4 regions of the Pseudomonas sp. B21-040 genome follow, and region 1 is predicted to be linked to each of the others. Evidence: predicted binding sites of a transcription regulator. Region 1 holds the regulator's gene; each other region holds the start of a gene.
The links. The regulator FliA, encoded in region 1, starts transcription of late flagellar genes. The targets are predictions, from matches to a motif close to CTAAAGTTTNNNNNNNNNNNGCCGNTAA.

Region 1 (7,482 bases):
CCGATGGCAACCAGTTTGTAGGCTTTGCGCTTGGGTGCAGGCGACGATGGGCCGGGGGACGCAGGGGCATGATGCGTACGTGTCGGGATCGGTGCCGGTGCAGGGCGCGAAGGTGTGCTGCTGCCGTAACTGCTGACGCTCGAAGGCGCGGGCGTCGGGGTTGGCGCGGCAACCGGTGCCGGCGCGCTGTAGGCGCTGGCGCGACGGTTACTGCGTGAAATGCTGAGAATCTTCTCGCACAGCAGTTGCTTGACCTTCTCCGGGTTACGGGAGATGTCTTCAAAATTCTTGGGCAGGAAATCGACGGCGCCGGCGTCCAGCGCATCGAGGGTGACCCGGGCGCCTTCGTGCGTCAGCGACGAGAACATCAACACCGGCGTCGGGCAGCGCTGCATGATGTGCCGCACGGCGGTGATGCCGTCCATCATGGGCATCTCGTAGTCCATGGTGATCACGTCCGGCTTGAGGGCCAGGGCCTGATCGATCGCCTCTTTTCCGTTGGTCGCCGTACCGACGACCTGGATATTCGAATCCGCTGAAAGAATTTCCGAGACGCGGCGGCGGAAAAACCCCGAATCGTCCACCACCAGGACTTTAACTGCCATAAACACTCCGTTAGACGCAGCGGGGCCTCAGTCGCCCCGCTCCACCAGAATCAAATACGCCGTGTGGCGTAACGCTTGAGCATGCTCGGAACATCGAGAATCAGCGCAATACGGCCGTCACCGGTGATGGTGGCGCCCGACATGCCCGGGGTTCCCTGGAGCATTTTGCCCAATGGCTTGATGACCACTTCTTCCTGGCCCACCAGTTGATCGACGACAAAGCCGATCCGCTGCGTGCCCACCGAAAGGATCACCACATGGCCTTCGCGCTGCTCTTCGTGAGCGGCGGAGCTGACCAGCCAGCGCTTGAGGTAGAACAGTGGCAGCGCCTTGTCTCGCACGATCACCACTTCCTGGCCGTCCACCACGTTGGTGGTCGACAGGTCGAGGTGGAAGATCTCGTTGACGTTCACCAGCGGGAACGCAAACGCCTGGTTGCCGAGCATGACCATCAGCGTCGGCATGATCGCCAGGGTCAACGGCACCTTGATGACGATTTTCGAACCCTGGCCCTTGGTCGAGTAAATGTTGATCGAACCGTTGAGCTGGGAAATCTTGGTTTTCACCACGTCCATGCCCACGCCACGACCCGACACGTCGGAGATCTCGGTTTTGGTCGAGAACCCTGGCGCAAAAATCAGGTTGTAGCACTCGGTATCGCTCAAGCGATCGGCCGCATCCTTGTCCATCACACCGCGTTTAACCGCGATGGAACGCAGGACGTTCGGGTCCATGCCTTTGCCGTCATCGGAAATCGACAGCAGGATGTGGTCGCCTTCCTGTTCGGCAGCAAGGACCACCCGGCCGCCACGGGACTTGCCCGAAGCTTCGCGTTCTTCCGGCGACTCGATGCCGTGGTCGACCGCGTTGCGTACCAAGTGGACCAGCGGGTCGGCCAGGGCCTCGACGAGGTTCTTGTCGAGGTCGGTTTCTTCACCGACCAGTTCCAGGTTGATCTCTTTCTTGAGCTGGCGAGCCAGGTCGCGAACCAGGCGCGGGAAGCGCCCGAAGACTTTCTTGATCGGTTGCATCCGGGTCTTCATGACCGCGGTTTGCAAGTCAGCCGTGACCACGTCGAGGTTCGACACAGCCTTGGACATTGCCTCGTCGGCACTGTTGGCACCCAGGCGAACCAGGCGGTTACGCACCAGCACCAATTCGCCCACCATGTTCATGATTTCGTCGAGGCGAGCGGTATCGACCCGCACGGTGGTCTCGGCTTCGCTGGCCGGTTTTTCCGGTGGCGGCGCGGCTGGAGCACGGACCGGGGCCGGTGCAGCAGTGGCGGCTGGTTTCGGTGTTTCAGCTTTCGGTTCAGGCGCCTTGGCGATCGGGGCCGGTGCGGCAGCCTTGGCGACGGGTGCCGCGACATTCGATACAGCAGAACCTGTGCCGACTTCGCTGAACTTGCCTTTACCGTGCAATTCGTCGAGCAGCGATTCGAACTCGTGATCGGAGATCAGATCACCACCCGCCGCCGCTGCAGTTGGCGCAGCAGGAACTGGCACAGAAGCAATGGCCGACTCCAGCGCATCCACCGCAAAGTTGCCTTTGCCGTGCAACTGGTCGAGCAGTGCTTCAAATTCGTCGTCGGTAATGTCGGAGCTATCGCCTGCCGCTTTCGGGGCGGCTGGTGCAGCTGGCGCGGCGGCCACGGCATCGACAGCGAACTGGCCTTTACCGTGCAGTTGATCGAGCAAGGACTCGAACTCGGCATCGGTGATTTCGTCGCTCGCAGCGGCATCGCTGGAAGGCGTTGGTGCAGGTGCAGCCGCCGGAGCCTCAGCTTGAGCCTTGACGGCATTGAGCGAGTCCAGCAGTTGTTCGAATTCGTTATCGGTGATGTCGCCCGATTCGGCTTCAGCGGCAGGCGCTTCAAACACTTCAGCGACCGGTGCAGCTTCATCAGCCGTTTGCGGCTCGGCCAGTCGGGCCAGAGCTGCCAGCAATTCAGGTGTGGCAGCCGTGATCGGGCTGCGCTCGCGGACTTCGCTGAACATGCTGTTCACCGCGTCCAGCGCTTCGAGCACCACGTCCATCAGTTCTGAATCAACGCGACGCTCACCCTTGCGCAGGATGTCGAACACGTTCTCGGCGATATGGCAGCACTCCACCAGCTCGTTGAGCTGGAGGAAGCCGGCGCCCCCTTTTACAGTGTGAAAACCGCGAAAAATTGCATTGAGCAAGTCCGCATCATCCGGTCGGCTCTCAAGCTCGACCAGCTGTTCGGACAGTTGCTCTAGAATCTCGCCGGCCTCAACCAGGAAATCCTGAAGGATCTCTTCATCGGCGCCGAAGCTCATGTATGGGGTGCTCCTAACAGGTTTAAAAACCTAAAAAACCTAGAATGCTAAAACTCTAAAATCCCAGGCTGGATAGCAAATCGTCCACATCGTCCTGACCGGACACAACGTCTTCTCTTTTATCGGCATGAATCTGCGGACCTTCACCCTGAGAGAGATGTTTTTGCGGATCTTTTTCAGCCAGCATCGATTCACGGTCATGTTCGATACCCGCAAAGCGGTCTACCTGGCTGGCCATGAGTACGAGCTTGAGCAAATTGCTTTCAACTTCGGTGACCAATTGGGTCACACGCTTGATGACCTGACCGGTGAGGTCCTGGTAATCCTGAGCCAGCAGGATGTCGTTGAGGTTGCTCGACACCATGCGGTTGTCTTCGATACTGCGAGTCAGAAAACCGTCGACCCGACGGGCCAGTTCACGAAACTCTTCAGCCCCGACTTCACGACGCATGAACCGGCTCCAGTCGGTGCTCAACGCCTGGGCTTCATCGCTCAGGTTGTTGACCAGCGGCGTGGCGCTTTCCACCAGGTCCATGGTGCGGTTGGCCGCGGCCTCGGTGAGCTTGACCACATACCCCAGGCGCTCGGTGGCGTCCGTGATCTGTGACACTTCCTCGGCTTGCGGCATGTTCGGGTCAATCTGGAAGTTGACGATCGCGCTGTGCAGCTCGCGAGTGAGCTTGCCCACTTCCTGATACAGGCCGCGGTCACGGGTCTGATTGAGCTCATGGATCAGTTGCACAGCCTCGCCGAACCTGCCTTTTTCAAGGCTGGCGACCAGTTCGACGGCGTGTTTTTTCAGGGTCGATTCAAAATCGCCCAGTGAAGATTCTTTATGCTCCATAGCTCCCCCGTGGCGCAGTGGATCAACCGATGCGTTCGAAAATCTTCTCGATTTTTTCTTTCAACGCCTGGGCCGTGAAGGGTTTGACCACGTAGCCGTTTACACCGGCCTGGGCTGCTTCAATGATCTGCTCGCGCTTGGCTTCAGCGGTCACCATCAGCACCGGCAGGTGCTTGAGCTTTTCATCGGCGCGCACGTGACGCAGCAAGTCGATACCGGTCATGCCAGGCATGTTCCAGTCCGTTACCAGAAAGTCGATGCTCCCGCTGTTGAGAACCGGAATGGCAGTAGTGCCATCGTCGGCCTCGACCGTGTTGGTGAACCCAAGGTCACGCAACAGGTTTTTTATGATCCGCCGCATCGTTGAGAAGTCATCAACGATGAGGATTTTCATGTTCTTGTCCAATTCGACCTCCAAGCAGTCTTAAACGCGCCCAGCACCTGGACGCGCCATTTCAATCAATCCGGCAATGCATTCGATGACTGTCTGGAGCACAACAGATCGCAACCGGTGCCGTTCAAAACCGCACCAGCCACGTTCGCAGTGTCCCCACACTGCCTTCAGCGCGCTCGCCACTCCCCCAAACGCCCCCGCAAGCGGGCCGCGCACTGGCTGTGTAACTGGCTGACCCGCGATTCGCTGACCCCCAGGACCTCACCGATTTCCTTGAGATTCAACTCTTCGTCGTAGTACAGCGCCAACACCAGTCGCTCGCGCTCCGGCAAATTGGCAATCGCGTCCGCCAGCGCCGCCTGGAAGCGTTCATCTTCCAGATCGCGTGACGGTTCGAGATGAGCACTCGCGCCATCCTCGTGCAGCCCTTCGTGTTCGCCGTCTTGCAACAGATCGTCGAAACTGAATAGGCGGCTGCCCAGGGTGTCGTTCAAAATCCCGTAATAATCGTCGAGACTCAATTGGAGTTCGGCCGCAACCTCGTGATCTTTAGCGTCACGGCCGGTTTTAGCTTCAATAGAGCGAATTGCGTCACTGACCATGCGGGTATTTCGGTGGACCGAGCGTGGCGCCCAGTCCCCCTTGCGCACTTCATCGAGCATTGCGCCGCGGATTCGTATGCCCGCGTACGTCTCGAAACTCGCGCCTTTGCTGGCGTCGTATTTGGTCGATACTTCCAGCAGGCCGATCATCCCGGCCTGAATCAAATCTTCAACCTGCACACTGGCTGGCAGACGCGCCAGCAAATGGTAAGCAATGCGTTTGACCAGTGGCGCGTAACGCTCGATCAGCTCGTACTGCGCGTCACGCGCCGACTTCTTGTAGAGGTTGTAGCCACTGGCTGTCATAGGACGGGTCCTGCGGTCTGTTGCACGAGGCGCTCGACGAAAAACTCCAGGTGCCCACGCGGGTTGGCAGGCAACGGCCACGTATCGACCTTCTGAGCGATGGCCTTGAACGCCAGGGCACACTTGGAACGCGGGAAGGCTTCGTACACGGCGCGCTGTTTCTGCACGGCCTTGCGCACGCTTTCGTCGTAAGGCACCGCGCCGACGTATTGCAGGGCGACGTCGAGGAAGCGATCGGTGACTTTGGTCAACTTGGCGAACAGGTTGCGACCTTCTTGCGGGCTCTGGGCCATGTTGGCCAGGACACGGAAGCGGTTCATGCCGTAATCGCGGTTGAGCAATTTGATCAGCGCGTAGGCGTCAGTGATCGAGGTGGGCTCATCGCAGACCACCAGCAATACTTCCTGGGCCGCGCGAACAAAACTGACTACCGAGTCACCAATACCTGCAGCGGTGTCGATGACCAGTACGTCGAGGTTGTCGCCAATATCACTGAACGCCTGGATCAGGCCGGCGTGTTGCGCCGGGCTCAAGTGAACCATGCTCTGTGTACCGGACGCCGCCGGAACGATTCGAATACCGCCCGGCCCTTGCAACAGAACGTCGCGCAGCTCGCAGCGGCCTTCGATCACGTCGGCCAGGGTACGTTTGGGTGTCAGTCCCAGCAGGACGTCAACGTTCGCCAGGCCCAGGTCAGCGTCCAACAGCATGACGCGACGGCCGAGCTCAGCCAGGGCCAGCGACAAATTCACTGACACGTTAGTCTTGCCGACGCCACCCTTGCCGCCGGTCACCGCGATCACCTGTACGGGATGCATGCTGCCCATGTTATTTCTTTACCTTGTCTTGCATAGACGGAGGCCACATTACTGGCTGCGCGTTCGCAATTGGAACAATGCATGGCAGACCATCGATGTAGGTACAAAAACTGTTCATTACTACCTTAGCCAACCTGCTTGGTCGGGCTGTGGTAAATATCAGCGAACATGTCAGCCATGGCTTCTTCGCTGGGTTCTTCCTGCATTTGTACGCTGACGGCACGGCTGACCAATTGATGACGACGCGGCAGATGCAAATCATCCGGAATCCGCGGACCGTCAGTCAGGTAGGCCACCGGTAACTCATGACTGATCGCCAGGCTTAACACCTCGCCCAGACTTGCCGTTTCATCCAGTTTAGTCAGGATGCAGCCAGCGAGCCCGCAGCGCTTGTAACTGTGATAAGCGGCTGTTAGAACCTGTTTCTGGCTGGTGGTTGCCAATACCAGATAATTTTTTGATTTGATGCCACGTCCGGCCAGGCTTTCAAGCTGCATGCGCAGTGCCGGATCGCTGGCCTGAAGGCCCGCGGTATCGATCAGCACGACGCGTTTGCGCAGCAGCGGCTCCAGTGCCTGAACCAGGGACTGGCCCGGATCGACGTGGGTTACCGACACATTGAGGATACGCCCCAACGTCTTGAGTTGTTCCTGGGCACCGATGCGGAAGCTGTCCATGCTCACCAGCGCGATGTTCTGCGCGCCGTACTTAAGCACGTAACGGGCCGCGAGTTTGGCCAGCGTGGTGGTCTTGCCCATGCCGGCAGGACCGACCATGGCAATCACACCGCCCTCTTCCAGTGGTTCGACTTCCGGCGTGGCAATCATCCGCGCCAGGTGCGCCAGCAACATGCGCCAGGCCTGACGGGGCTCATCGATGTCGGGAACCATCGCCAGCAAATCGCGGGACAACGGGCCGGACAAGCCGATGCGTTGCAGGCGACGCCACAGATTGGCCTGGGCCGGACGGCTGCCTTGCAGTTGATTCCAGGCCAGCGAGCCGAGCTGCACTTCCATCAGTTCGCGCAGGCTGTTGAGTTCGAAACGCATCGAGTCGAACGCACGCGGATCCACGCCGCCCGCGGCAGGTGCCGGTGCTGGCGCAGCGCGACGCGGCTCGGCGTAGGTCGGCTCGATCAGCGGCTCGGCGGCGGTCAGCGGCAGACCGGCGAACAGCTGGCGATTGGTGGTCTTGTCGCCGTCAGTTTCGCCATCGCCACGCAGGCTCAGTTCGGCCTGGGCGGTGACGATCCGCGACTGGGTCTTGCGCAGCTCATCCTCGAGTTCCATGTTCGGAACACGCGGGGCCAGCGCCGACAACTTGTAATCCAGGGCAGCCGTCAGCTCGACACCACCGGCGATCCGGCGATTGCCAATAATGGCTGCATCGGCGCCCAGCTCATCACGAACCAGTTTCATGGCCTGACGCATATCGGCGGCGAAAAAACGCTTAACTTGCATAAACCACTACCTCAGCCGTTGGGCCCTACTGTCGCAACGATGGTCACTTGCTTGTTGTCAGGGATTTCCTGATAAGCCAACACATGCAAACCCGGGACTGCCAGTCGGCCAAATCGCGACAACATTGCGCGAACCGGACCGGCCACCAGC
Region 2 (7,482 bases), 3.4 Mb from region 1:
GCCGGCGGCCAGTTTAGTGTCGTCGGAAGGCGTGGCGGTGACGGAGGTGTCTGCGGCGGGAGCGCTGATCGAGGTTTTGCTGGTGGAGGTGGAGAGGGTCGGGTTGATGGATACAGAGGTGATGCTGACCATGGGAATTATCCAATGTGGGTGCTGGGTATCTCCCTCATCGACAAGTTCAGGCCGGATTTGAGATCGACTGTGTACCGACTCGGTAAGCGAGCCGGTACACCGTCAGTGCCGCTACGCGCTCAACCGCGCCGTCACTTCATTCAACTGCGACGACACGCTGTTCAGGTTGTGGCTGGCCGCCTCGGTGCGTTGCACGTTGTCCAGATTGGTACTGGCGATGCTGGTGATTTCCGTGAGGTTGCGCGAGATGTCCTCGGCAACCGACGTCTGTTCTTCGGCGGCGGTGGCGATCTGGCGGTTCATGTCGCGAATCGCTTCGACGGCTTGGGTGATCCGCTCCAGCATCGCGCCGGCTTCGGTCACTTGCTGCACGCTTTCCTCACTGCGTGACTGGCCGCTTTCAATCGCCTGCGCCGCGTCCACCGCGCCGGTTTGCACGGTCTGAATGATTTGGTTGATCTCGATGATCGACGCTGCCGTGCGCTGGGCCAGGCTGCGCACCTCATCGGCGACCACCGCAAAACCACGCCCGGCTTCACCGGCACGGGCCGCTTCAATGGCGGCGTTGAGCGCCAGCAGGTTGGTCTGTTCGGCGATGCCGCGAATCACTTCCAGCACCTTGCCGATGCGGCCGCTGTCGGTTTCCAGCTGACGAATGACCGTAGCGGTATTGGCGATTTCGCCACGCATTTGAGTGATGGTGCGGATGGTGCCCTGCATGACTTTTTCGCCCTGCTGCGCGGACTGGTCAGCGTCGTCGGCAGCCCGTGCGGCATCGGCGGCGTGACGGGCGACTTCTTGCGCGGTGGCGGACATTTCGTTCATTGCCGTGGCCACCTGATCGGTGCGGTTGAACTGCTCGTTGGTGCCGCCCGCCATGAGGCCGGCAATCGAATTCAGTTCACCGCTGGCACTGTCCAGATCCTTGGCGCTGCGCTGCAAATGGCTGAAGGTTTCGGCGAGGAAATCGCGCAGGGTGTTGGCCGCGACCGCCAGTTTGCCCAACTCGTCCTGGCGGGTGCTGGCCACACGCTCGGCAATTTTTCCCCGGCTGAGTTGCGCCACGTATTCGATCAGTTTGCGAATCGGTTCGACCAGGTTGCGGTTGACCAGCCACAGGCTCAACAGACCGATCAACAGGCCCGAGACGAGCATCACGATGATCCCCAGCAACACGGTGCGCTCAGCCTCGGCACTGATCTGCTTCGACTGTTCGCTGCCCTGCTTGCGCAACTCGGCGACCAGTTCGCTCATCTGGTCACTGGCCGCGCGGTCCACACCTTTCACCGCGGTGTCGCCAGCGGTGGGGTCGGCACCGGCGGCCACATAGGCATCACGACCCTTTTGATAGGCGGCCCCGAGCAGGCGGTGTTCGTCACGCAGGCGTTCGATGCGAGTCTTGAGCTGCGGTTCGATGCCCTTCTGCCCGGCCAGTTCGCCGAGGATGCTTTGCACATCGCGCTGACGGTCTTCGAATTGCTTCCAGTATTTGTCCAGGTCCGCCGGTTGCTTGCCACGCAGCAAGACGTTTTTCCATTCCTGGACCTGCACCTTGAATTGCAGGTTGGCTTCATCGATCAACTGGGAAGTGTGCAACGGGCCGTCGATCAGGTTCGCGTAGCGCTGAACGCCGCTGGAAAGGAAATGAAAGCACGCCAGGGCGATCAACAGCATCGCAAAGAGGCTGCCGCTCAACAGGGCGAGAATTTGCGCTCTCAAGGACTTTTGCAAAAGCATCGAAGGGTACTCATGACAGGAATTAGGCACGCCCCGGTAAGGCGTGAAAGGCGTCCGGACTTCCTTGTCTGCGACGTCGGCTGACGGCCGAAGGCGCGCAACTTAACCCAAGCGTAATCGGCGTGCCAGAGCGGTTCTTTAATCAAATCCGACCGTTGGCAGAGCCACTATTTCGCCTTCACCGCCCTGTCACAAAACCGTCAAAAATCCTTGCGATGATGCGGCTCAAGTGAACCTGTAAAACCAGCCGTAACGCGATCCTGTAGCCGCTGGCGAAGCCTGCGTTCGGCTGCGAAGCAGTCGTGTAATCAGGCAATGCGTTGTGTCAGCAAGCCCGAGTGCTCAGGTTTGACGACTGCTTCGCAGCCGAACGCAGGCTTCGCCAGCTGCTACATGGAGCGGCATACCCCTTGCGAGCACTCATGAACCACAGCATCGACCACAGCCATCGCGACACCGATCTGTTCGGCCTGCTCTACGGTTTCAGCTTTCGTCCCGGTGAACGAGGTCGGGAGATTGATTCGGCCAAGGCGCTGCACTACCTGCAACACCCCGAAGACGACGAGCAGTTTCTCTGGTTGCACTTGAACCTGGCCCACGCCGCGTGCGAGCGCTGGATGAAAAGCCATCTGGAGCTGCCGGAGGAGTTTTTCGAAGCCTTGCATGAAGGCTCCCGGTCGACCCGCATCGAGCATGTGGACTCGGCCTTGCTGGCGGTGGTCAACGATGTGGTGTTCAACCTCAGCAGCATGGTTTCCTCGGATGTCTCGACGCTGTGGGTGTGTGCCCGCAGCCGGCTGATCATCAGCGCGCGCCTGCAACCGCTGCACTCGGTGGATAAGTTGCGGTCCTCGGTGAAGGCCGGTGAATGTTTTCGCTCGCCGCTGGAACTGCTCGTGCATTTGCTGCGCGATCAAGGCGAAGTGCTGACGCAAATCGTGCGCAAGACCAGCCAGAGTGTCGATCAGATCGAAGATGAGTTGCTCTCTTCACGCCTGTCGACCAACCGCGCTGAACTGGGTGCCAACCGCCGGGTGCTGGTGCGTTTGCAACGTCTGCTGGCGCTGGAACCGGGTTCGCTGTTGCGCCTGCTCAATCGGCCGCCGCAATGGTTGCAGAAGGAGGACGTCAAGGAGCTGCGCAAGTCCACCGAAGAGTTCGCCCTGATCATCAACGACCTCACGGCGCTGGGTGAGCGGATCAAGCTGTTGCAGGAAGAAATCGCCGCCAACCTCAACGAACAGAGCAACCGCACCCTGTTTACCCTGACCGTGGTCACGGTGCTCGCGTTGCCGATCAACATCATTGCCGGTTTCTTTGGCATGAACGTCGGCGGAGTGCCGCTGTCGGGTGACCCCGAAGGGTTCTGGATTCTGGTGGCGCTGGTGGCGACATTTACCGTGATCGCCGGGCGTTGGGCCTTTCGCAAGCGCCAGGATTACTGAGCCCCCGCTACCCTGTAGCAGCTGGCGAAGCCGGCGTCCGGCTGCGCAGCAGTCGTAAAATCAGTCACTGCGGTCTTTCAGGTAAAACGTGTGCTCAGGATTTACGACTGCTGCGCAGCCGGACGCAGGCTTCGCCAGCTGCTACAGGGTAGCGCGGTGAATTCTGATTAACGGATACGCAAAAACCCCAAACCCTGACCTGAAGCAGTCTCCCTGTAACAATTAGCAACGACTATCACTGACACACCTCCCTCCTCAGGATTGTCAGTCATGGCTACTCCTTCCTACCCCACCGATGCCCAGGCTTCCGCCAGCAGCGGTAAACCCCAACTCGACAAAAAGCCCAGTGCGTTCACGCTGGTGATTTTTTTCGGCGTGTTGGCCATCGGGCTGCTGTTTACTGCCTACAGCCTGATGCGCGACATGAACGAACTCGGCACCGTGGTGACCACCTGGACCCCGTTTCTGCTGTTGGGTGTGGCGCTACTGATTGCCCTCGGCTTTGAATTCGTCAACGGTTTCCACGACACCGCCAACGCGGTGGCGACGGTGATTTACACCAACTCGATGCCGCCCAACTTCGCAGTGGCGTGGTCCGGGTTCTTCAACTTCCTCGGTGTGCTGCTGTCCAGCGGCGCGGTGGCGTTCGGCATCATTGCCTTGCTGCCGGTGGAGTTGATTCTGCAAGTCGGCTCTTCCGCCGGTTTCGCCATGATCTTCGCCCTGTTGATCGCCGCCATCCTGTGGAACCTCGGCACGTGGTGGCTGGGTTTACCGGCTTCGTCCTCGCACACGCTGATCGGTTCGATCATCGGCGTGGGCGTGGCCAATGCCCTGATGCACGGCCGTGACGGCACCAGCGGCGTGGACTGGGCCCAGGCGACCAAGATCGGTTACGCGTTGCTGCTTTCACCACTGGTCGGTTTTGGTTTCGCCGCGTTGCTGTTGCTGGCCCTGCGCGCGTTCGTCAAGAATCGCTCGCTGTACAAGGCCCCCAAAGGCAACACCCCGCCACCGTGGTGGATTCGCGGCATGTTGATCGTGACCTGCACCGGCGTCTCGTTTGCCCACGGCTCCAACGATGGCCAGAAAGGCATGGGCCTGATCATGTTGATTCTGGTCGGCACCTTGCCAATGGCCTACGCGCTGAACCGCGCCATGCCGGCCGACCAGGCGTTGCAGTTCGCGGCAGTGGCCGAGGTGACGCAGCAAGCGCTGGCCAAGGCCGCGCCGCAACCGGCCCCGGCCGATCCGCGCCTGGTGCTGTCCGACTACGTGCGCAGCAAGGAAGCCACGCCGCAACTGGTGCCGGCGCTCGCCGCCCTCACCGGCCGCATCGGCGCCGAGGTCAAGGGGTATGGCGCGCTGTCCAAAGTGCCGGCCGAGGCTGTGGGCAACGTGCGGAACGACATGTACCTGACCAGCGAAACCATTCGCCTGATGGACAAGAACAAGGTCGGCAACTTCGACGCCGACACCAGCAGCAAGCTGCAGCTGTTCAAGCAGCAGATCGACAACTCCACGCGGTTTATTCCGCTATGGGTCAAGATCGCCGTGGCGATTGCACTCGGGCTGGGCACCATGGTCGGCTGGAAACGCATTGTGGTGACGGTCGGCGAGAAGATCGGCAAAACCCACCTGACTTACGCCCAGGGCGCCTCGGCGGAAACCGTGGCTATGTTGACGATTGGCGCGGCGGATATGTTCGGTCTGCCGGTGTCGACCACCCATGTGTTGTCTTCTGGCGTCGCCGGGACCATGGTCGCCAACGGCGGAGGCTTGCAGATGAAGACCATCCGCAACCTGCTGATGGCCTGGGTACTGACCTTGCCGGCAGCGATCCTGTTGTCGGGCAGCCTGTACTGGTTGTTCACCCAACTGTTCTGATCGACAAACCCCTGTAGCAGCTGGCGCAGCCTGCGTCCGGCTGCGCAGCAGTCGTAAGTCCTGTGCATGCGGTATGTCTGATGGACCGCGCGTTATGGTTTTACGACTGCTGCGCAATCGGACGCAGGCTGCGCCAGCTGCTACAGGGGATTTTTTTGTCTGGGCGAAAGCATTTCGTCGCAAATTCAGGCGATTACGCTTTTATTGATCCACCACCCGCCGGTTTGCACTTCAGTTTGCTAACGTGTGGCCGACTCATAAGAGACTCGATGTATTCAGGAGTGGAATCGTGAATCTGTATATCAATCAGCTTCAGCAAAAAGCTGACTTCAAAGAAGCCATCTACGCTGGCGACATCTTCCTGAACACTCAGCTGCGCGCTGCCAAAGAGCTGTGTGCGTTTGCTCAGGAAAGCATCACCGCCGCGTTCGACGGCGAGACCAACCACCAGGCCCTGCACACGCTGATGCCGGTGGAAGAATTCGTAGTGCTGGTGACTCGCCTCAAGGGCCAGTTCACCAACAGCCAGCGCGCCAAGGATTTGATCCTGTCGTTCATCGACGAGATCGGCGTCTACCCGCGCGAGTACATTTTCGACGTGCCGCGCATTCGCGTGGTCCCGAACTATGACTACCTGCACGCCGGTGTCAGCTACGCCTACAAGCCGCATCGCGACACGTGGTACGGCAGCGTCGATTGCCAGATCAACACCTGGATGCCGGTGCACACCATTCGCCCCGACCAGACCATGATGATCAACGCCGGTTACTTCGATGTGCCGGTGAAGAACACCTCCAGCGAATGGAGCCTCAACGACTGGATCAACAACCAGCGGCACAAGGCCAAGGACAACCTCAAGGAGGAAGTCCGCGTGCACCCGGTACCACTGGAGGCAATCAACACGTCCTCTGAAGTGCGCATTGCCGGCAACACCGGTGAGATGCTGATTTTCTCCGGCTCGCACCTGCACGGCACAGTCGCCAACCACACCGAACAAACCCGCTTCAGCGTGGATTTCCGCCTGATGCACCTCGATGACCTCAAGCACAAGCGCGGCGCGATCAACGTCGACAGCGCCTGCCCTGACGTCGGCGCCGGTTTCAAAGACTATTTCCACGCCCACGACTTCTCGAATTTCCAAGGAATCCAGCAATGACCAAGCGTCGCATCACGCCTGCAGAGGCCCAGTACAACGAAACCCGTGCCAACGTTCTGAAGCGCGTTGATGCCGAGTACGTGGCCGACGCGCCGTTCGTGTTCGCCAACCGCATCGGCGTAACCGCTGCACTGTCGCGCATGGAACTGTTCAAGAAAGTGGCTGAAGTACCGGGCGCGATCATCGAGTGCGGCGTGTACAAGGGCAACTCGCTGATGCTGTACATGCACTTGTCGATGATTCTGGAACCGTACGCGATCAACCGTTCGATCGTAGGCTTCGACACCTTCGAAGGCTTCCAGAGCATCGACAAGAAAGAAGACCCGGCCGACGTCAACGAGACCATGTTCTCCGACACCGACCAGTCGCTGATCCAGGACATGATCGACGCCAACGACCTGCTGCGCCCGGTCAACCGCATCCCGCGTTGCGAGCTGGTCAAGGGCGACATCGTCAAGACCGTGCCTGAGTGGGTCAAGACCCGTCCGGACCTGGTCGTGGCCATGCTGATCCTCGACACCGACCTGTACGAATCGACCAAAGTCGCGCTGGAAACCTTCCTGCCGTACATGCCTAAAGGCGCCATCGTGGTTCTGGACGAAGTCGCTTACCGCAACTTCCCGGGCGAAACCAAGGCCCTGCGCGAAGTGCTGGACCTGAACAAAATCGAACTCAAGCGTCTGCCGTTTGATTCGTGCGTGGGTTACTTCCACGTCTAACGCATAACCGTACAGCTGATACAAAACCTGTGGGAGCGAGCTTGCTCGCGATGAGGCCGGCACATTCAACATCATCGTTGACTGTCAGGTCGCCATCGCGGGCAAGCCCGCTCCCACATTTGTTATGTGTTGCAGCCCCTGTCTCAGCTGGCTTTTTGCAACGTCGCCCGACCCACCATCACCCGCTCCCGCACCACGTCATACACCCAGTGGTAAATGTAGGTGTACGGCAGGAAAAACAGCAGCACGCCGATATCGAGCAAGAACGCCTCCCACAGGCTGGTCTTCAGCCACCAGGCAATCAGCGGCACACCGAAGGCGACCAGTCCGCCTTCAAACAGCAGCGCATGGACCACCCGGACCCATGTCGTGCGTACCACGTTGTAGTGGTTGAGAACACGGTCAA
Region 3 (7,482 bases), 3.3 Mb from region 1:
CTCCCGAACCTTGAACACGTTGATCCCGTAAAGCTGCTGGCCGTCGAGACGGAACAACAACAGCTCCAGGCGATTCTGCCCTACCAGTTGCGTGCGCTGGTTTACCGCATCCATTACACCAGCCATGCACAGACTCCTACACCAACGCTTAAGTGTGTTGCGACGCACGTTAATTGCTAAACGGCACGGCGCTTGCTTTTTAACTCTTATGAACACAGAACCGACATTTTTCCGACGCCTGACATCACACGCTCGCCAAGTGCTTTGCGCGGTGTCTGCCGTCTGCCTGTTCAACGCTGGCAGCCCTGCCCTTGCTGACGCAGTTACCTTGCCTGACATGCTTATCGGCGTCACTCAGGGCTTTCTTGAGTTCACCGTAGAAGACTATTTGGCGACCAGTCAAACCGAAGGTCGTTATGAGATTGAGGTCAAGCAGCTCGATCCACGCCTGCGCATGCCCATGTGCGACAAGGAATTGACAGCCACCCTGGAGAGCCCGGCGATCCCGATTGGTCGCGTCACGGTCAAGGTTCGTTGTGACAGCACTTCCCCCTGGACGGTCTTCGTGCCCGCTCAAGTCCGCCTGTTTCGAGACGTCGTCACCACCACTCGGCCACTCAAGCGAGCCGGCTTTATCGAGCCGGGCGACGTCATGCTGCGCGAACGAGACATCAGCCTGATCGGCCAGGGCTACTTCACCTCTACGGATCAAACGATCGGACAGAAACTTACCCGACCAACGGTCGCTGGTCAGGTCCTGACGCTGGTCCACCTCGAACAGGCCGAAGTCATCACCAAGGGCGACCAGGTGGTGATTACCGCTCGCAGCGGTACGCTCAGTGTGCGCATGCCGGGCGAAGCGCTGTCGAACGGCGGCTTGCGTGAACAGATCCGGGTGAAAAACCTTAACTCCCAACGGGTTATCAAGGCGCAGGTGATCGCGCCGGGCCAGGTGGAGGTCTCCATGTAAGGCGCTCTGCTTGGTAAAGCTATGGCGCGCTGCCTGGCTGTTCCCTAAACTGTGCCGCACGCAGGAAATGCGCTGGCGCATGCAAGCTCATTGATAAATGGGTCTAAAGTTTTTGCAGGGAGAGCCGAAAACATGGCAAGCGTCCAAATACCCAGAGGTTTTTTATCATGGTCATCGATTTCAGCCGTTTGAACAGTTCCTCGCCACTGCCCGGCAGTACGCGTACCAGCGCCAACAAGGAAGCTGCCGAAGCCGGCAAATCCGCGCCGCTGAATACGGCGGCTCAACAGGCCAGTACCGCCAATATCGGGGAATCGGTACACCTCAGCGATGAGGCTCAACAGTTGCAGAAGGTCACTGACAAGCTGCGCGATCAACCTGCCGTCGACAACGCCCGCGTGGCCGAGTTGAAAGCAGCGATTGCCGATGGCAGCTATAAAGTCGACAGCAACCGTGTAGCCAGCAAACTGCTCAACTTCGAAGCCCAGCGCTAGGCCACGGCCTGCGCCAGGCTTTTGGACGCTTAAACCCCAAGGCCAGTCATGCACGATACTAATTTACTGCAACTGATCATCGACGACTTTGCTCCAGCGCAACACTTGCTGGAGTTATTGCAAACCGAGTCCCTCGCCTTGCATGGTCGCGACATGCCGCTGCTCGAAGACATTCTGGCGCGCAAACAGGCAATGATCATTCTGCTCGAACAGCATGGCCGCAAGCGCAGCGAAATCCTCGCCAGCCTCAACCTGCCCACCAATCGCCAAGGCCTGGAGCAACTCGCCAGCCAGTCGAGCGTGGGTGAGCAATTGCTGGCGCAGAGCGATGCCCTGACAGACCTTTTGGCTCAGTGCCAGGCGATCAATGTCAATAATGGTCAGTCGATCCTGATACAACAGGCCGCCACGGCCAATCAGCTGAAGATCCTCACCGGCGGCGAACCACCTGCGCTTTACGATGCCCGCGGATCAACCTCCAAATTAGCGAAGCCGCGCCCGCTCAGTCAGGCTTGATTCTGTTGAATAGCTCGCTCTATCAAGACGCGTCACATGCTGGCAATATGCTGGCTATGCGCAGTCATATTTTGTCCGGAGAATGATGAACCGTGTCCAATGCCTTAACCGCGGAAGATGCTCCGCAGCCACCGAAGGTACTCTCCACACCCATGGAGATCGCGGGTAACCTGCGGCAACTGCAAGAAAGCCATGATCCGCTGATCATCACGTTCCACGAGCGTAACCAGCGCTTCCAGAGCTATCTGGTGGACGTTGACCGTGACAACAACATGATTGCCCTGGACGAGATGGTGCCTCGCGATGGCGAACGCTATCTGCTGGCGGGCGAGTCGTTTCGGATCGAAGGCTTCCATGAGGGCGTGCGCATCGCCTGGGAAAGCAACGGTCTGCTGAACATCGACGAATCCGGCAACACACGCTGCTATCGCGGCAAACTCCCCGACCAAGTGGTCTACCACCAGCGCCGCAATGCCTTCCGGGCTGCGTTGAAGCTGGCGCAACTGGTCAATGTCGAACTGAGCGGTGAAAAGCTCAAATCGCCGGTCAGTGGCAAGTTGCTGGATATTTCCGCCACCGGTTGCAAATTGCGTTTTGAGGGCGACATCACCAGCCGCCTGCAACTGGGCCAGGTCTACGAGCGCTTCGTTGCCGCCCTGCCCTTCGGCAGCATGACCACACCGGTGGAATTGCGTTACCTGCACTTCGAAGAAAAGATCTCCACCACCTTCGCCGGTCTCCGCTTTCACAATATGAGCGGGCTGGAGCAGCGCCAGGTCGAGCGCTTCGTGTACCAGCTTCAGCGTGAAGCCCGACGCTTCGACAAAGACGATATCTGATCCAGCGCTTCAACAAAAAACGGGCAGTCCCTTGCGGAACTGCCCGTTTTTTTTATGCATCAAGGTTAGGGCCTGGCCTCAGTAAAACTTGGCTCGCGACCTGAGTCCGGGTCTTCCGGTGGCGTCGATTCGGGCTCAGGAGTCGGATCCGGATCCGGCTCCGCTTCAGGATGAACCGGGCTGTGCATCTGCTCCTGCACCACCTGCTCATCGACACGCGGGTCAAGGCACGCCACCAGCGGCGAGCTCGACATGCTGTCCGGCATCGCCACGTGATGCAGCGGCGCATCGTCGACCTGATGCAGGTTGGTGACCGCTTTCGGGCGGATCCGCCACACCAGCACCAACGCGAAGAAACTGAAAAACGCATAAAGACTCTGGCTGCCGAACAGCTTCATCAGCACCCCGGCGACCAACGGCCCGATACTGGCGCCGACACCGTAGGTCACCAGCAACATCGCCGTCAGCGAAACCCGACGATCACCTTCGACGTGGTCATTGGAGAACGCCACCGCCAACGGATACAGGCAGAACTGCACCAGCGAGCAAAGGAAGCCGGAGATGAACAACACCTCCAACGGCACTTTCTGCAGGATCGCCAGCGGTAGCGCGGCCAGTGCCAGGCTGAAGGCAAAACAACGGATCAACAGCGCCCGGTCATAACGGTCAGACAGCCAACCCAGCGGCCACTGCACCAGTAGGCCGGCAAAAATGCAGCTACCCATGAACAGACCGACCTGCTCGGTGGACAGTCCCTGCTGGGACGCATACAGCGGCGCCAGACCGTAGAACGAGCCGACGATCAACCCCGCGCCCAATACCGTGCTCAGCGACTGCGGCACGCGTTTGATGAAGAAACGCGGCTCCATCGGGGCCGGGTGCAACGGCGCCGGGTGAATCCTTCGAGTGAGGGCCACCGGCACCAGGCACAAGGCGAAACACAAGGCGACCAGCATCAGCAGTTCCAGGCCCAGGCCGGGGTGCATGACCAGTATCAGTTGACCCAGCACCAAGCCCAGGTACGAGGCGATCATATATCCGCTAAACACCATGCCGCGCTGCTTCGCGTCGGCCTGTTCGTTGAGCCAGCTCTCGATGACCATGTACTGGCACATCATGCCCAGGCCGACGATTACTCGCAGAAACAGCCAGGCCGGCAGCCAGTCGATCAAGCCGTGGCCGAGCACCGCCGCCCCGACGATCCCGGCACACGCGGCATACGCACGAATGTGCCCGACCCGGGCAATCAGTCGGTGACCGATCTTGCCACCCAGCACCAGGCCGAAATAGTTGGCCGCCATCAACGCACCCACCCACAGGCTGTCGACATGGTCGGCGGCCAGGCGCAAGGCCAGGTAAGTGCTTAACAGGCCCGAGCCGATCAACATCATCAGCGAGGCGAAATACAGCGCTCGAAAGGATTTCCAGATTTGGCGCATCGGCGTTCCGAGCGGCTCCTTGCAGTGAAGATCAGGCTAACCAAACGATAGCCCGAAGACGACGAAGCGTCAGGCCTGGGCGGCTAAAACACGCCGTTCCCAAGGGGTAATTTCATCAAAGAAGCTGGTCAGCTCCATGGACTTCGAAGCGACGTAGCCTTCGATGAACTCGGCGCCAAACAGTTCCTTCGCCAATTGACTACGTTTCAGACGCTCAAGAGACGCATGCAAGGTACACGGCAGCGAAAGATTATCCGGCACTTCGAATTCACCCTGGATCGCCTCACTCGGCTCCAGTTTTTTTTCAATGCCATACAAGCCCGCGGCCAAGCTGGCGGCGATGGCCAGGTACGGATTGGCGTCAGCCCCCGGCAAACGGTTCTCGACCCGACGAGCAACCGGCGCACTGGCCGGAATGCGCAACCCGGCAGCCCGATTGTCGTGGGACCAGCAGGCATTATTTGGTGACGCATACGGATGGCACAAGCGCTGATAAGAGTTCACGTTGGGTGCGAACAGTGCCGTGAAATCAGCCATGCCGGCCTGTTGACCGCCGATGAAGTGACGGAAAGCGGCGGTCGGCTGACCGGCTTCGTCACTGAACACATTCTTTCCGGTGGCAATGTCGACGATGCTTTGGTGAATATGCATCGAACTGCCCGGCGTGTGCGCCAGCGGCTTGGCCATGCAGACCACGGTCAGGCCATGCTTTAGCGCGACTTCCTTGAGCAGGTGCTTGAACAGCAATGTCTGGTCGGCCAGCAGCAGCGCATCACCATGCAGCAGGTTGATCTCGAACTGACTGACACCCATTTCATGCATGAAGGTATCGCGCGGCAAACCCAGCGCCGCCATGCATTCGTAGACTTCACTGAAGAACGGCCGCAAGCCGCTATTGGAACTGACACTGAACGCCGACTGACCGTCCTCGCGACGACCGTCCAGGCCCACGGGAGGCTGGAACGGTTGTGTCGGATCGGGGTTGGGCGCGAACACGAAGAATTCCAGCTCGGTCGCTACCACCGGCGCCAGGCCACGAGCCGCATAGCGCGCGATCACAGCCTTGAGCTGACCACGGGTCGACAGTCGCGAACCCTCGCCGCTCAATTCGTCCGCATCGCAAATGGCCAGCGCCCGAGGCTGCTGGCTCCAGGGCAACCGATAGATGTGCGCAACGTCCGGCACCAAGGCCAGGTCGCCATCATCGCTGCCGTAAAAACGTGCCGGCGGATAGCCGCCCATGATGCATTGCAGCAGCACACCTCGCGCCAACTGCAAGCGTCGTCCTTCGAGAAAACCCTCGGCCGTCATGACTTTGCCCCGGGGTACGCCATTCAAGTCCGGGGTGACACATTCAATCTCATCAATGCCCGCCAATCGCTGTGCGAGTGAACGATGGCCATCGGTTGTCATGACGCAATCCTTTGTTGTGCGAGCCGCGAACGGCGACCCGTACAAAATAGGCTCCGCCTGTTCAGAATTTCAAGCAGTGCCACACAATAAAGAACGGTCAGGGCAGATAAAGGGTGAACATACCGCCGCCCAATGGGCCGCCATTGCTGAGCAGAGTGCGTCCGCCGACGCCATTGCGCTGGTGCAGCGCGGCGATCCGCCCGGCAAAATACAGGCCCAGCCCGGTGCTACTGCTGCTGTAGTTGATGCCCTGCACATAATCCGCCTGACACTCGATCATCTCGGCCGGATAGCCGTTGCCATCGTCGTTGATGCTCAGCACCAGTTGACCGCCCTCGTCACTGACGCTGATCAGCAGCGACTCGCGCGCGTAACGAATGGCGTTGTTGATGATGTTGCCCAGCACCGAGGCGACCAGTTCCCGATCGAAGAAACCCAGCGGGCTCAACGGGTCGACTTCGTAGGTCGCGATGATGCCGCGACTGGCAAACACTTCTTGATGACTGGCCAGTTGCGCCTCAAGGAAATCATCCAGATCGTGGTAGGCCGGCTGCAGCGGTAGCTGATTGACGCCCAGTTTGTACAGGCCCAACAACTGCACCAACATGCCGTTGAGGTGCGCGAACTCATACTCGATGACGCCCTGCTCCGGGCAGTGCTGCTGCGGATCAGGCAAGCGCGCCAGCCAATGGCTGTGTGCCTGCATCACCATGGCCAGCGAGTTCTTCATGTCATGCACGGTGGAGGCAATCACCGTCGAGAAATCCAATGCCGGGCTGTCTTGGCTCATCCGTTGAACGCCTTGATTTTGAGTTTCTGATAGCGCGGATAACGCGCGTCGGTATCGGGCATCAAGCCGACCATTTTCAGGCAAACCCGACATTCTTCTATTTCCGCCGACGGCACACTGGTGTCAGTGCCGTGCAACAGCGACTGCGCCATGTTCAGGGCGATACTGATGTTTTTCGGCTGCATTGCCAGCGCTTTGCGGAACACCGCGCGGGCTTCCACCAGGTTGCCAGTCTTGTACACCCGCACGCCTTGGCGGTTCAGTTCGGCGGCGGCGTTGCTGGAACTGAGGATCGTCGGGTCGTCAGTCAGTTTGGCGATGCCCTTCATCACGACCGGATCGTCACCGTAGATTTCCGCGCAGTTTTTCAACATCGATGCGCCAGCACTCGCCTGACCGAGCATTTGCAATTGTTTGGCCACCAGCAGCGCGGCTTCGGCGCTCATGAACTGCTCCATGCCATCAAGGCGCATCATCGCTTGCTCGGTGAGCTTCTCGGCAGTTTCGGCATCGTTGAGCAACAGACTGGTGGCTTTCATCAGGCGCGCACGAATCTGCAGGCCAGGGTCGCTCGGATTTTCCTTGGCCACCAGGCTCAGGGTCGTGTTGATTTCCAGGCGGGTGCGAGTATCCAGGCCTTTCTCGCTGCCTTTGCTGATCAAGGCATGAGCCAGGCCCAGGTTGCTTTCCGCATCCTTGAAACGCGACTGGGCCCCTTGGTTCACCGCCTGGCGATAAGCTCGGGAGGCGGTGTCGAAATCTTCGTTGGCCATCGCCAGTTTGCCCAGCAGCGCTTGTCGGCGAACCGCCAGCGGCGACAGACGAATGGCTTCTTCCAGTACTTTTTGGGCGCCCTTGTTGTCGCCTTCGACCACCAGCACGTCGGCCATGCCGTCATACAACGCAGGCATCAACGGAAACACTTTCAGCGCTTTTTCGTAGATGCCCTTGGCCTGGCTGACCTGGCCGCGCTTGAACAGCAACTGGCCCAACCCGGCAAACGCCCACGGCAACGGTCGAT
Region 4 (7,482 bases), 840 kb from region 1:
AAATCAAAGACCTGCCCGCCGATGATCAGAAAGACCAGATCCAGTGGGCGTTCGAGGACGAGGCCGAGGCCCAGGGCTTGCAGCCGTGGGAATTGACGCTCAAGTACACTTCGACCCCGGAAGAGTACGAGGCTGCACGCCTGGCACTGCACAAGGAGGCGGCCGAGGTGTTGGGCGTTGAGTGGGAAGAGTACTGCGAGATGAACAATCTGGTGGTCTGACAAAAACGCCAGCCTGAACAAGGCTGGCGTTTTTCGTTCTACAAGGCTCGATCAGAGGCTTAACCGCATCGACAGATCGACAGCCTTCACGTCCTTGGTCATCGCGCCAATCGAGATGTAATCCACCCCGGTTTCGGCGATGGGCAGCAGCGTGCTTTCGTTGATCCCGCCACTGGCTTCCAGTTTTGCCTTGCCTGCGTTCAGACGCACGGCTTCGCGCATGTCATCCAGGCTCAATTCATCGAGCATGATGATGTCGGCACCCGCCGCCAGCGCTTCTTTGAGCTCATCCAGGCTTTCCACTTCGATCTCCACCGGTTTACCCGGTGCAATCTTGTGGGCGGCGTTAATGGCTTCCGGGATGCCACCGCTGGCAGCGATATGGTTTTCCTTGATCAGGAAGGCGTCGTAAAGGCCGATACGATGGTTATGGCAACCGCCGCAGGTGACGGCGTACTTTTGCGCCAGACGCAAGCCAGGCAGGGTTTTTCGGGTGTCGAGCAGCTTCACTTGAGTATTGGCGACAAAGTCCGCCAGGTATTGCGCACGCGTGGCCACGCCCGACAGCATTTGCAGGAAGTTCAGCGCGCTGCGTTCGCCGGTGAGCAGTGAGCGCGCCGGACCTTCCAGGTGGAACAGAATCTGATTGGGTATTACCCGCTCGCCATCCTTGACCTGCCAATGCACCGCAACCCGCGGGTCCAGTTGCCGGAACACAGCATCGACCCACGCCGTGCCGGCAATGACGGCGGCATCACGGGTGATGATGGTGGCTTTTGCCAGGCGCTCGGCCGGGATCAACTGCGCGGTGATATCGCCGCTGCCGATGTCTTCACGCAACGCACGGCGTACGTTGGCTTCGATTTCGGCAGTCAAATCGGCGAGGCGTAGATTCGGCATAACGGACTCCACAAACAAAGTGCCCCGATTATAGGGCCATGGCACGAATCAACCCAAGGTGTCCGAGGTGTTCCGTTGACGCTGAGGGCTGCAATTGGTCGATTCGCTGGCTAAGTCGATGCCCGCCTGCAGCGTCTATTTCAGTGCGAAGCGCCGACTCAATGGCGGCAAGTGATCGCGTCCCGAGGGGCTATCGCGGCATACTGAGCGCCAACACAGACTTCGTTGAAGGAACCTGTATGCAGTTGGACCTCGCGAGCGGTTGGTGTCAGGACGTGCATGTATGCCTCTCACCCAACCACAATGCGCGCCCCTCGGGCGAAATTTCCCTGCTGGTGATCCATAACATCAGCTTGCCGCCTGCGCAGTTCGCCACTGGCAAAGTGCAGGAATTCTTCCAGAATCGTCTGGATGTCACGGAGCATCCTTATTTTGAAGGCATTGCTGACTTGCGGGTGTCGGCCCACTTTCTGATTGAGCGTGACGGTACTGTCACTCAGTTTGTCTCTTGTCTTGATCGGGCTTGGCATGCTGGTGTTTCAAGTTTCGAGGGCCGGGAAACCTGTAACGATTTTTCCGTGGGCATCGAGCTCGAAGGCACGGATGATCTGCCGTTCACTGATGCTCAATATCACGCGCTGACAGCTTTGACCCGCCAACTGCAAAGTGCTTATCCCGGCATCACCGCGCAGCGTATTTGCGGACATAGCGACATTGCACCGGGGCGCAAGACCGATCCAGGACCCGCGTTCGACTGGGCACGCTATCGCGCAGCCCTGGCAAAAGAGGAAGGACAATGAGTTTTCTGGTGTTGCTGTTGGCGGTATGGATCGAGAAATTCTCGGCCCTGCGTCATCGGGTCCAGCGTGATGGCGGTTGGGTGCGCGAGCTGAACAAGCTTGAGGTCACGCCACGTCTGATCGACCGGCCATGGTTGATATTGGTCATCCTGGTGTTGTTGCCGGTCGCGCTGCTGGGCTTGCTGCTGGTGGTGCTGGATCCGGTGGCTTACGGTCTGCTGGCGTTACCGGTGCATTTGCTGGTGGTGATTTACAGCCTGGGACGCGGTGACTTGCTGGCCGGTCTCGGTCCGTTTCGCGATGCCTGGCGCCGCGAAGACCTGCAAGCTGCCGCGCATGTGGCCAAACGGGACCTGGATATTTGCGCCGACAGCGGCGAGCAATTGCTGGAGCGGGTCGAAGCGCACTTGCTGTGGGAGGCCTACCAGAGTTTCTTTGCGGTGATTTTCTGGTACTTCCTGCTCGGACCGGTCGCGGCCCTGAGTTATCGCCTGTTGGCGCTGGCCGAAGAGCATGGGCAGAACCCGGGCGTGGTCGAACGCGCGGCACAATTGCGTCATGCCTTTGATTGGGTACCGGTGCGGTTGCTGGCGGCGAGTTTTTCGCTGGTCGGCAATTTTGTCGCCGTTAGTCGGGTGATGTTGCATGAGTTGCTGAACTGGAACATCAGCGCCGCCCAGTTGATCGAGAAGGTTGGGCTGGTGGCCGGTGAAATTCCTGCACCGGTCGTCGGGCCGGATGGCATCAACAATCTGGACCGGATCTGGGAGTTGCTATTGCGCGCGGCAGTGCTCTGGTACGCCGGTTTCGCGCTGTGGACCGTCCTGCCGTAACCCATCGATGCCTGTAGCAGCTGGCGCTGCCTGCGTCCGGCTGCACAGCCGCCATGTATCCAAACGACGCGTTCACCCTGCCAAACCACGGTGCATGCTTCGCAGCCGCATGCAGGCTGCTGCGGGCCTGTGCCTCCTCCCGTTAACCTTAAGTTACAAAACCACCTGCCGATTTAAGATATACAGGGATAGCGCTGAATAGTGGCTATCTGCCGCTGAGCTGCGCCTGCCAAATAAAAATAAGAATGCAAAGGGAGACTTCCAGTGAAGAGCTTGCTCTATCCCGCCGTCGCGCTGATGAATCGACTGAGCTTCGGCATGAAGTTCAGCCTGATCAGTGTGCTGTTTTTGGTGCCGATGCTAGTCACCAACTTCTATCTGGTGCGCGATTCCTATCGTGAGTTTCAGGGCACACAAGTTGAACTGCAGAGCCTCGACCTGCTGGGCAGCGGCCTGACGCTGCGGCGAGACCTGGAAACCCTGAACAATCTGGTGCAGATCAACGTCACACTCGGGCAGTCTGGCAAGGCCGGCAATATCGAGTCGCAGATCGGCACGCTAGGGCAAAGTATCCTGGCGCGTCTGCAAGGACTGACGGCGATGACCACAGATCCGGAGCAGATCAGCGTTTTCAACGGCAAACGCGATGAAATGATCGCGGCGTTCAAGGCCCAGCAAGCGGAAACCTCCCTGCAAAGCAAAAGCGGAATGATCGGCAAGCTGCTTGGTAATGCGCAGATTTTCAGCCAGATCATCGCCACTCAGGCTGGCCTCAGCCGTGACAGCCAAAGCGACATGCGTCAACTGAGCGAACTGATCACCAACGTCACCCCGCCTGTGACCCAACTGTTGGGCGATGGCCGGGCGATGGGGTCCTATTCCCTGGGGCAGGGCTTTCTCAACTCGGCATCCAGCACTCGGTTCGATGAGTTGTTGGCGCAGATCGAAAAACTCCAGGGCGAATACAGCCTGAAATTGCAGGATGCACTGGGCTCCAGCAAAGCGGCGCATGAAACCCTGGCCGCTCAAGCCGATAGCAGCAAAGCCTCCCTGAAAAAAGCCAGTGAGCTGTTCGAAGAAAAAGTGGTGATGGCAGACACCCTCGATGCACCCTGGCAGGGTTTTTACGATCAAGTCACTGCCCTGATGGACCAGACCTACCAACTCAACGAAGCCACGCTGAAGTTCCTGGGTTCCCAGTTGCAGCAGCGACTGGAGCAGAACCGCACTCACATGGTCTTGCAGGCCGTGGCGTTGTCAGTGGTGTTTGTATTGATTTTTTACCTTTACGGCGGCTTCTACGCGTCCACCCGCACCACCCTCAAACGACTTGGCGCCATGATGGACACGGTCGCTGCGGGCGACATGACGGTGACCTTCCGCGCCGAAAGTCGTGATGAACTCGGTGAGCTGGGCGAGGTGTTCAACGGCACCGTGAAGAAAATCCATGACCTGATCGAACGCGTCGGGCAGACCGTCAACGAGGTCGAGCGCCAGGCCGGGCAGGTTCAAAGCGTTTCTACCCAGAGCAACCAGGCGGTGGCCGGGCAACGTAGTCAGATCGAACAGGTCGCCACTGCCATGAACCAAATGTCGGCGACCTCCCTTGAGGTGGCGCGCAGTGCCGCCGCTGCAGTCAGCAGCGCCCACAGTGTCAACGATGAGACCATCAGCGGTCGCGGGCTGGTGGCGTCCCAGCAGGGCAGCATCGCGCAATTGGCCAGCGAGATCGATCAGTCGGTGCTGGTGATCAATCAACTGGCCAGCGACAGCCAGTCCATCAGCCGCGTGCTAGAGGTGATCAAAAGCATCGCTGAACAGACCAATCTGTTGGCCCTTAACGCCGCCATCGAAGCCGCTCGGGCCGGGGAACAGGGGCGTGGTTTTGCGGTGGTGGCCGATGAGGTCCGCACGCTGGCCAAGCGCACCCAGCAATCGACCGAAGAAATCGAGCAGATGATCAGCAAGCTTCACAGCGGCGTCGGCGCGGCGGTGAAAGCCATGGGCATCAGCCATCAGGTGGCCGATGGCACGGTCGGGCAGTCGGAGAAGGTCCAGCAGGCGCTGGAAAACATCCTCGGCGCTGTCGGCATGATCGTTGACCAGAACCAGCAGATCGCCGCCGCTGTCGAGCAGCAGACTGCCGTCGCCCACGACATTGATCAGAACATCGTCGAGATCAACCGGGCCGGGGAACGGACCGCCGAAGGCGCGCACCAGACCGAAGATGCCAGCCGCGCGTTGTCCGCTCAGGTGGTGGAGCTCAAACACCTGATCAGCGCGTTCAGGGTTTGAGTAAAAGTTGTGGGAGCGAGCACGCTCGCTCCCACAGTTTTTGCGCATAATCTGTAGTAACTTTTACCTTTGTGAGTGGGTAAGGTCCTGATTTCCTGCGTATTCAGATTTTTCGTCTTCAATGGAGGAAGATCAATCACTCTGACCTGCCCTGAGGAGGCCCGGTTATGTCGGCCGCAACAATTGGAGTCCAGGGGCATTGCGCCCATTGCGGGAGCACGCGTGTGCTCGAGGCCTGGCAACTCAACGCTATTGCTATCAACGAATCGTTTACCTGTACTCACTGCCATAAAGCCTTGCAGTTGCGTGATCCGAAACAGATCAAGCGCTTCAAGTCGCTGGACTCACTTTCCATGCTGCGGGCAAGCACGCGGGTGATGGTGTGTTCGGCGATTCTGGTGGCATTGGTCATGGAATGGATCGGGATGCTCAGCGTGGTCGAACAGCTGAATTTTTCACTGATCGCGATTCTGGCTTACTTTCTGGTCATTCAATTTGCTCGGCGCCGGCAACACATCACGTTAATTCTGGAAGCCGCCAAAGCCCACGCCGATTGATTACCAGTTGAACAGCTCGCAGGCATTGGCCGTGCTGACGGTGGCCAACTGCTCGGGGCTGATTGCCATGATTTGCGCCAATGCGCCACAGATTGCGGGCAGGTGCGCCGGGCTGTTGCGTTGACCGGGAAACATGACCGGGGCCATGTCCGGTGAGTCGGTTTCCAGCACCACGCAGTCAAGTGGCAACTCGGCGAGCACACGGTGCATGCGCAGCGCCTGCGGCCAGGTCGCGGCACCGCCCAGACCCAGTTTGAACCCGAGCTTGATGTATTCGCGAGCTTCTTCCTTGCTGCCCGCAAAGGCATGGATGATCCCGGCACGTTTCAACCGAAAGCGCTTAAGCGTGGCAATCACCGCCGCATGGCTGCGTCGAACGTGGATCAGTGCCGGAAGATGGAAGTCCGCCGCCAGTTGCAGTTGCGCCTCGAACAGCGCCTGCTGGCGCTCGCGATCCAGGGTTTCGATGAAGTAATCCAGACCGATCTCGCCCACGGCGCACACCTGTCGATGGCCGGCCAGACGCGTCAGCCAGTCAGCCAGTTCACGCAGATCTTCAGGCCGGTGATCTTCGAGGTACACCGGGTGCAAACCGAATGCTGCATGCAGGTCGGGATCGTTTTGCACGAGGTCCCAGACCCGCTGCCAATTGGCCTGATACACCCCCAGCACGACCATCCGTCGCACGCCCAATGCGCGGCTTTCGGCAAGCAGCGCCTGACGATCCTCGTCGAAATCGGAAAAATCCAGATGAGTGTGGCTGTCGATCAGCTCCACGGTTCAGTCCCGGTGAATGCGCTGCTTGAAGGTCCGTGCGATGGCTTGCACGCCAGGTTGGTAATCGGACTGCTCGATGGCGGCCAGTGCCAGTGCCAGGGCTTTATCGGCAATCAGTTGATGTTGTTGGGCCATGGCGTTGACTGGCAGCGGCAGGAAGTCCAGCAACTGCGTGTCGCCAAACGTACCGAGACGCAACGGACGGGTTTTCAACGGGAAGTCGTGCAAGGCGTCGAACACGCCCTGGAGCAGCACGTAGGAAGTGGTGACCAGCGCATCGGGCAGATGCCCCAGGCGCTGCAACATTTCTTCCATCAACTGCTTGCCGCATTCGCGGCTGAACGACTCGCCATGCTCGATCAATACTTGGCCTTTGAACCCCTCGAGTGCCTCTTTGAAGCCGGCCGAGCGCTCCTGGCTGATACTCAACTCGGGGCGCGCGCCGATCAAGGCGATCTGCTTGGGCTGCGGGTCCAGTAGACTGCGGGTCAATTGCAGGCTGGCCTCGCGGTCATCACTGATCACCGAACAGAAATGCTCGGGCTCCATGACCCGGTCGATGGCGATGATCGGGATGCCTTTGGCCTGCAACTGGCGGTAGCTGTCGTCACCGGCCGGCAGGCAACTGGCAACGATCAGTGCATCGCAGCGCCGGGCGCGGAACAGTTGCAGCAATTGTCGTTCGCTGTCTGGCGCATCGTCGGAACTGGCGATCAGTAATTGATAGCCGCGTGCCCGGGCGCCTTGTTCCAGCAATTTGGCGATTCGTGCGTAACTGGGGTTTTCCAGGTCCGGCAGAATAAAACCCAGGGTGCGGGTGTGCCGACTGCGCAGACCGGCCGCTTGAGGATTGGGCGTAAAGCCATGTTGTTCGACGACCGCGCGCACGCGTTCGACGGTAGCACTGCTGATGCGTTGCTGTTCAGCCTTGCCATTGATGACATAACTGGCGGTGGTTACGGACACACCGGCCAACTGTGCGATATCACTGAGTTTCAACTCGGGATTTCCTTGTTTTTTCGAGCTTGCCCCGACATTTTCGCCAATCCTACCCGAATCAGGCAGACGACTATTGTCCAACCACATCCGACAAGTTGGG

Region 2: a site for FliA is predicted at 1,984-2,011, ahead of LOY55_RS23445 (methyl-accepting chemotaxis protein). Genes of this name have one in related genera too.
Region 3: a site for FliA is predicted at 1,074-1,101, ahead of flgM (flagellar biosynthesis anti-sigma factor FlgM). Genes of this name have one in related genera too.
Region 4: a site for FliA is predicted at 2,902-2,929, ahead of LOY55_RS03920 (methyl-accepting chemotaxis protein). Genes of this name have one in related genera too.

What each region holds. Positions count from the first base shown of each region.
Region 1 is NZ_CP087176.1:1,722,164-1,729,645, reverse strand. It holds gene LOY55_RS07775 (chemotaxis response regulator protein-glutamate methylesterase) at 1-605, opposite strand, end outside; gene LOY55_RS07770 (chemotaxis protein CheA) at 656-2,908, opposite strand; gene LOY55_RS07765 (protein phosphatase CheZ) at 2,964-3,752, opposite strand; gene LOY55_RS07760 (chemotaxis response regulator CheY) at 3,775-4,146, opposite strand; gene fliA (RNA polymerase sigma factor FliA) at 4,314-5,054, opposite strand; gene fleN (flagellar synthesis regulator FleN) at 5,051-5,881, opposite strand; gene flhF (flagellar biosynthesis protein FlhF) at 5,998-7,332, opposite strand; gene flhA (flagellar biosynthesis protein FlhA) at 7,344-7,482, opposite strand, start outside.
Region 2 is NZ_CP087176.1:5,108,187-5,115,668, forward strand. It holds gene LOY55_RS23440 (hypothetical protein) at 1-132, opposite strand, end outside; gene LOY55_RS23445 (methyl-accepting chemotaxis protein) at 244-1,869, opposite strand; gene LOY55_RS23450 (transporter) at 2,292-3,314, shown strand; gene LOY55_RS23455 (inorganic phosphate transporter) at 3,585-5,201, shown strand; gene LOY55_RS23460 (hypothetical protein) at 5,491-6,357, shown strand; gene LOY55_RS23465 (TylF/MycF/NovP-related O-methyltransferase) at 6,354-7,076, shown strand; gene LOY55_RS23470 (multidrug/biocide efflux PACE transporter) at 7,220-7,482, opposite strand, start outside.
Region 3 is NZ_CP087176.1:5,048,793-5,056,274, forward strand. It holds gene LOY55_RS23135 (chemotaxis protein CheV) at 1-126, opposite strand, end outside; gene flgA (flagellar basal body P-ring formation chaperone FlgA) at 209-970, shown strand; gene flgM (flagellar biosynthesis anti-sigma factor FlgM) at 1,138-1,464, shown strand; gene LOY55_RS23150 (flagella synthesis protein FlgN) at 1,513-1,980, shown strand; gene LOY55_RS23155 (flagellar brake protein) at 2,073-2,819, shown strand; gene LOY55_RS23160 (MFS transporter) at 2,885-4,258, opposite strand; gene LOY55_RS23165 (glutamine synthetase family protein) at 4,328-5,569, opposite strand; gene LOY55_RS23170 (sensor histidine kinase KdpD) at 5,769-6,461, opposite strand; gene LOY55_RS23175 (tetratricopeptide repeat-containing response regulator) at 6,458-7,482, opposite strand, start outside.
Region 4 is NZ_CP087176.1:879,864-887,345, forward strand. It holds gene LOY55_RS03900 (DUF6388 family protein) at 1-221, shown strand, start outside; gene nadC (carboxylating nicotinate-nucleotide diphosphorylase) at 273-1,121, opposite strand; gene ampD (1,6-anhydro-N-acetylmuramyl-L-alanine amidase AmpD) at 1,361-1,921, shown strand; gene ampE (regulatory signaling modulator protein AmpE) at 1,918-2,754, shown strand; gene LOY55_RS03920 (methyl-accepting chemotaxis protein) at 3,019-5,049, shown strand; gene LOY55_RS03925 (hypothetical protein) at 5,217-5,606, shown strand; gene LOY55_RS03930 (TatD family hydrolase) at 5,607-6,383, opposite strand; gene cra (catabolite repressor/activator) at 6,387-7,382, opposite strand.